3 regions of the Shewanella sp. VK101 genome follow, and region 2 is predicted to be linked to each of the others. Evidence: predicted binding sites of a transcription regulator. Region 2 holds the regulator's gene; each other region holds the start of a gene.
What was found. The regulator sigma-54, encoded in region 2, starts transcription at its own class of promoters, with help from an activator protein. The targets are predictions, from matches to a motif close to GTTGGCACGNNNNTNGNNT.
Positions count from the first base shown of each region.

Region 1: the regulator sigma-54 is predicted to act here: its motif matches at 1,319-1,337, upstream of ACSHSR_RS04055 (nitric-oxide reductase large subunit).
Region 3: the regulator sigma-54 is predicted to act here: its motif matches at 911-929, upstream of ACSHSR_RS15305 (YggN family protein).

Region 1 is NZ_CM151402.1:899,354-901,561, reverse strand. Features, by position in the region: gene ACSHSR_RS04060 (potassium/proton antiporter) at 1-867, opposite strand, end outside; gene ACSHSR_RS04055 (nitric-oxide reductase large subunit) at 1,382-2,208, shown strand, end outside.
Region 2 is NZ_CM151402.1:766,764-768,971, forward strand. Features, by position in the region: gene ptsN (PTS IIA-like nitrogen regulatory protein PtsN) at 1-129, opposite strand, end outside; gene hpf (ribosome hibernation promoting factor) at 132-419, opposite strand; gene ACSHSR_RS03475 (RNA polymerase factor sigma-54) at 451-1,914, opposite strand; gene lptB (LPS export ABC transporter ATP-binding protein) at 2,010-2,208, opposite strand, start outside.
Region 3 is NZ_CM151402.1:3,436,294-3,438,501, reverse strand. Features, by position in the region: gene ACSHSR_RS15305 (YggN family protein) at 992-1,795, shown strand; gene ACSHSR_RS15300 (LysR family transcriptional regulator) at 2,111-2,208, shown strand, end outside.

The sequences.
Region 1 (2,208 bases), 130 kb from region 2:
GAGTCCCAGTACCAGGAACATGCCTATCTGACTGAGCCAGGTCATACCATCGAGCACGTTGAGAATCGAGTGTTTGCCACGGGTCGCCTTGTTACCGAGAAATAGACCCACCAGATAAATAGACAGAATACCACTGCCTCCCAGGGCATTGGAGATAGCGAAGATCATCAGTCCGCCACTCAGCACCAAAATGGAGTAGAGGCCTTCCGGCAATTGATTGCGATTGATAACCTGCCACAACAGCCAACCGCCGCCGACACCGAGGATCCCGCCCAGGCCAAACTGTTTGATAAAGCTCAGTGCCAAATAGCTGCCCGAGAGTTCATCGCCACTGCTGCCGAGAATGGCAATCAGAGTCACGGTCAAAAACACAGCCATGGGGTCGTTACAACCGGATTCGATTTCCAGTGTCGAACCGACACGCTCATTCACGTTTTTGCCTTTAAGCAGGCTAAATACCGCCGCGGCATCGGTCGAACCGACAATGGCTCCCACCAACATGCCCTGGAGTAAATTGAGATCGAATAACCAGGCAGCCAACAAACCTGTCAGCGTGGTGGTTAACGCCACCCCAAAAGTGGCCAATGACAAGGCCGGCCACAATGCCACCCTGAAACTGGCAACCCGGGTACGCATGCCACCATCGAGCAGAATAACCGCCAGAGCCAGGTTGCTGACCAAATAAGCAACTGAATAGTCATTGAATACTATGCCGCCTGGGCCATCTTCACCGGCAAAGATACCCACCGCCAGAAATACCACCAAAATAGGAATACCGAGTCGCGAAGACAATGGGCTGAGCAGCACGCTGACTGCAATAAGCAAGGCCCCGACAAGGAAAAAGCTGTTGATGATATCTGCGTTCAAATGACCCTCCAGTTGAAAATGCGGGGAAGCTAATAAAAGAGAAACCTGGCTCTAACGAGACTCCGGAAAACACGTGGGTTACAGACGGGATTATATCATTAATTCGGGTTATTTTTCAGTAGAAACAGTTGACTTATTTTTACTGCCAGCGAAAAAGACCAGTAAAAGAAGCCAGGTAAACCCTTAAAAAATGGAAAATTTACCTATAAAACATCAAATCTTGACCCAAAGAAACATAAACTCAAATTAATGAAAAAAACTTTATTTTTTCAAATAATTAAAGAATTTGAAATCCAAGAATTCTCGTCAAGATATCAGTTATGGCCTCTGGACAAACAACCAGTGTCATAATGACAGCTACCAATGTTAAAAAGACACTTTAAACACAATCAAGATGACACCATCAAAAACACACAAACAAGTAATGCACTGATTAAAAACAAGAATAAAAGTTGGCACGTTGGCTGCTCTATGTAGGAAAACCTATCAAATAGACTTTGTCAGAGGGATGCCAATGAGCAGACAAAAATTCACCCTGATCGCACTGTTACTTGTGTTGGTCGCTTCTTTCACTGTACTTCTCAGTATCGGCAGTGAAATCTATCGGGAAAAACCACCGATTGCCGATGTCTATAGCGACAGCCAGGGCCAAGTGGTTTTCAGCGACAAGGACATAGAACAAGGGCAGTTGGTTTGGCGCTCCATGGGCGGACATCAACTTGGCTCAGTCTGGGGCCATGGCGCCTATGTGGCTCCGGATTGGACCGCAGACTGGCTACACCGTGAGGCCGAAGCCTGGCTGGATATTCGAGCCAAGGAGACATACAACAAGCCTTTCAATAGCCTGGACAAGAGTGCTCAGGCCGCATTGGAGCAAGCTTTAAGGGACGATTTGCGCCATAACACTGTCACTACAGACGAGAGAGGTCACACCCGGGTGGTGCTTTCCGACACCCGTATCGCCGCCATGGCGCAAGTGAGTCAGCACTATCAATCTTTGTTTGGTGACGATCCCGCGCTGAATGAGCTTCGGGAAGCCTATGCGATGAAAACCAATACCATAGGTTCTGCCGAGCGCCGTCAACAGCTCAATGCCTTCCTGTTTTGGGGCGCTTGGGCCGCAGTGACCGAGCGCCCGGATGCCAATTACAGCTACACCAATAATTGGCCCTACGATCCACAACTGGGCAATACACCGACATCAGACAATATCGTCTGGTCGATTCTGAGCATAGTGACTCTGCTGGCCGGTATCGGTGCCCTGGTTTGGTATCATGCCGCCGGCAAACATGAAGCCCTGCCAGCTCCTGCCACTGAAGATCCCCTGTTCAGACACAAACC
Region 2 (2,208 bases):
AATCGCTTGAGAGGAAAGGGTGGGGTACTGGGCGCTAGCGAGATCGCTAATCAGCTCCAGTACCTTTTTCTTACTGCCCGGAGTGGCACAGGTAGTGCACTCCGGCCGCAGGATGGTACTCAGTTCCATCGTTAGTGTTTTGTCAGCTTTTCTTTGTGTTTAATGACCTGACGATCCAATTTATCAATCAGAACGTCGATGGCGGCATACATGTCGGCATGTTCAGAAGTTGCATAGACTTCGCCGCCTGTGAGGTGGATCTTGGCTTCGGCTATCTGTTGCAGTTTTTGTACATTGAGCACAACGTGCACATTATTGATCTGTTCGAAATGGCGTTCAAGTTTAGAAAACTTACTTTCCACGTAGTCACGCAGTGAGTCGGTGATCTCGATATGATGTCCTGTCAGGTTGATTTGCATAGAAAGATTCCTCCAATTTCCAACTGTGGATTTATAAACTCTTACGCTGGTTCGACGGTGGTATCATCATAGCCTCGCGATACTTGGCTATGGTGCGTCTTGCAACGTTGATTCCCTGTTCTGCCAGAAGTTGCGCCATCTTGCTGTCGCTCAAAGGCTTCTTCTGGTTTTCCGCTGCCACGAGCTTCTTGATAAAAGCCCTGATCGCCGTGGAAGAGCATTCTCCGCCATCTTCGGTGCCGACATGGCTGGAGAAGAAGTACTTCAATTCAAATATTCCCCTGGGTGTATGCATATACTTTTGAGTGGTGACCCTGGATATGGTCGATTCATGCATCTCGACCGCTTCGGCAATATCGTTGAGCACCATGGGTTTCATGGCCTCTTCACCATATTCAAAAAATCCCTGCTGGAACTGCACTATACAGTTGGCCACCTTGAGCAGGGTGTCGTTGCGGCTCTCCAGGCTCTTGATAAACCATTTGGCTTCCTGAAGATGACCTCGAATAAACTGGCTGTCTGATTGACTGCGGGCGCTACGAGCCATAGCAGCATACTGCTGATTGATCCCGAGTTTGGGCATACAGTCCGGGTTGAGTTCTACTACCCAGCGGCCGTTTTTCTTCCAGACACTGACATCAGGGATCACATATTCCTCGTCCATCGGCTGCACCAGCAAGCCGGGGCGGGGATTGAGACTCTGGATAAGGTTGATGGCGTCACGCAGCTGATCTTCCTTGAGCTTGGTCTTGCGCATCAGGGTGCGGAAGTCGCGGGCGGCAATGAGATCCAGATGTTCGTCAATCAACAAGCGGGCGTCGGCCAGATGCGGGGTGTCTGCGTTGAACTGTTGCAACTGGATCAGCAGGCATTCGCGCAGATCTCTGGAGGCGATGCCGACAGGATCGAAGTGCTGGATCCGCTTGAGTACTGCCTCGACTTCATCGAGCTCAATCTCAGGGTTGCCCATGGCTTCGAGGATCTCCTCTGTGCTCTGGGTCAGATAGCCCTGCTCGTCGATGGCATCAATAATGGCGGTGGCAATGGCGTCGTCGGTATCGGAAAACGGGGTCAGGTTCTTCTGCCATTCCAGATGTTCATAGAGCCCTTCGCTGGTTTCCCCCTGGAAGGGCATATCATCTTCACGGCCCATGGCCGGCCCGGAGGCACTGGCGGCGGTAAAGACTTCGTCCCAGGTGGTATCCATAGGTAATTCATCCGGCATAGACTCATTGTTCAATGCCTCTGAGGTTTCTACCGTGGAACCATCTTCCTGCTTGGCGCTCAACTCGCCGGCGTCGTTTTCCTTGTGGTTGTCGTCGATAGCGTCATCCTGGTTGTCCTCGGCCATTTCCAACAGAGGGTTGGCTTCCAAGGCTTCCTGGATTTCTTGCTGCAGCTCAAGGGACGACAGTTGCAGCAGGCGAATAGCCTGTTGCAACTGAGGTGTCATGGTCAACTGTTGACCCAGTTTGAGCTGGAGTGACGCTTTCATTATACCGCTAATCCCTACTCGTTATTTTTCAAGGAAAAAATTCAATAATAACAAACTATAATACCCGGAATTGCCACCGGATGACATGATCCTAACTATAGCCTGAATTGTTCGCCTAAGTACACAGCGCGCACTTGCTGGTTGTCCAAGATTTCAGCGGGTGTGCCCTCGGCGATCAACTGCCCATGGCTGACTATGTAGGCTCGCTCACAAACGTCGAGTGTTTCGCGAACATTGTGGTCTGTGATCAGCACTCCCAAACCGCGGGACTTAAGCTGTTCGATGATTTTCTTG
Region 3 (2,208 bases), 2.3 Mb from region 2:
CCGTTGGCGCAAATAACATAGCTGAGGCATGGATGCCGAAGCAGCGCCAGTCGAATCAGGGATGAGCGTCTGAAGCGGTAGTTATTTGCGCCATTAGGCCGAGGGGCTTTCGACACCGTGTGGGGCGGCAAGGGAGATCCAAGAGGGGATTGCTGTTGATCCCTTCTTGGTCGGGTGTGGGGCGAAGCTCCACGACTTTAGGCTGCTGGCACAGCGGCTATCATAGCTTTTAGCTAAAAGTTACTAATTAGTATTGGCAGGGCCTCCGGCGACGGATGTTTCTCATTGCCTGCCGCAGGCTTATGCACAGGCGATCCTGTGACTCGCTGCAAGTACATCCCTGTAAGCTCTGCCTCGCCATCCCTGGCTCGGAAGGTCACAGTTCCGCCTGTGCCTGAAAATGAGGTGTATGTCTGCGGGCATATAGGTCGCTTCAAACAAGTTAGCTCTTACAGAATTGCACCGACTCCCCTTCGGAGCCGCCGCTGGCGTTGTTGCAAATTGGCGTAGCCGAGACAGGGATGTCGAGGCTCGAAGGTCGAGCAAGGATGCGAGTCCTGAGTGTAGCCAATTTGTTTCATAAGCCAGCGGGGATTTCGGCTACGTCGGGGTGTCCTTGGGGATGCAAGGGGCTTTGGACAAGCAAAGCCTCTTGCTCGGTGTGGTGTGGAACACCACGACTTTAGGCTGCTGGCGCAGCGGCTATTATGGCTTTTAATCCCGAATGCAGTGAAGAAAAGGAACTGTCTTGGCCATCCAGAGTGTTCCCTGTTAAACCTTTCTTTGGTTTCTTGTGTCTTATTCATCATAACGGCTACAAGTTGGTAAAATTTGCCACTCCTAGATGGTGGATTTTCATATTCTGCTGCCTTACTTGATATTAATTCTTTTAGTATCAGTTGATTATAACTTTGGCACAAAGTCTGCTTTATTCTGAGCCATAAGCGGTAACCAAGTTTACTCGGCAGATTAAAACGAGAGGGAAGACAGAATGAAACAAGCGATTGGTGGAATATCTTTGGTGTGTGCACTGTTTGCGGCGGCGCCTGCTATGGCGATCAACTTTGAGCCAAGAGATGAGCAATGCGAGATGTCACTCAACTACGACATCTCACTGGAACCCAAGAAGCTGAGTGTCAGTAATCAAGGGAAAGAATACTATCGAATTGAGCCGGGCCGCCTCTACGTGGAAGGTGAAGAAGTGGCCTTGAATGCCGAGCAGAGCAAACTTGTCAACGAGTACTCGGATGCCATGGCTCAGCAGTTACCCGAAGTTATCTCTTTGGTGGAAGATGCCGTCACCATGGCGAGCGAGGCCGTGAGCATGGCTCTGACACCACTCTTGGGTGATGCCGCCGGTGCCAAGTTGGATGAAACCATGGACAGTCTGCAACTGAGAGTCTATGAAGTGGCTCATCGCAATGGTGACCAGTACTTCCTCGGGGCCACTGAAGAGTCGCTGGAAAACGCTTTTGGTGATGAGTTTTCCAAAGAGATAGAGCAACTGGTACAGCAGTCGCTAGGCAGTTTGATGATGGCCATGGGTAGCGCGATGATGTCAGGTGAGGGCGAAACCTTTGATGAGAAGATCAATGCCTTCAGCCAAAAGATGGAAAAGATGGGCAAGGATATTGAAGTGCAAATGGAGTCCCGCGCCCAGGAGATGGAGCAGAGAGCCGACGCGCTTTGCGACAACTTCCAACGTTTGGTGGTGTTTGAAGACAAGTTACGCAAACAGATCCCTGAGCTGGGCGAATTCCAGGTACTGTCCGGCAAGGTTGAACTGCAGCAATAAGATTTAAGCTGGTGATTCCCCCTGTATCTTCCCCTCCCTTGATACAGGGGTTTTTTATTGGTTGTCTGTTGATTATGCCATCAATGCGGCGGTTTTTTTGGCTCAAGGCTATCCTTGGGTTAGAGTCAATAAGAAAGAATTGGTATACTTCGCAAAAATAATAAAACTGACACCCAAGTCAGGACTCAGTGACTCTACCCAGTGCGCTTTCCAAAACCCGGCAGCCCACACCCCAATTTGGGGTCTTGACGGTGAGGCCCGTCGCTTTTCCAGGAAAGCTTTTACCAGTGTTGTAAACGGCTTAAGGCGACTTTCATGTTAGAACTGTTAGAACCTATCGCTATTTTCACTCATGTCGCCCGTGCCGGCAGCTTCAGTGCCGCGGCGCGCAGGCTTGGAATATCCAAATCCAA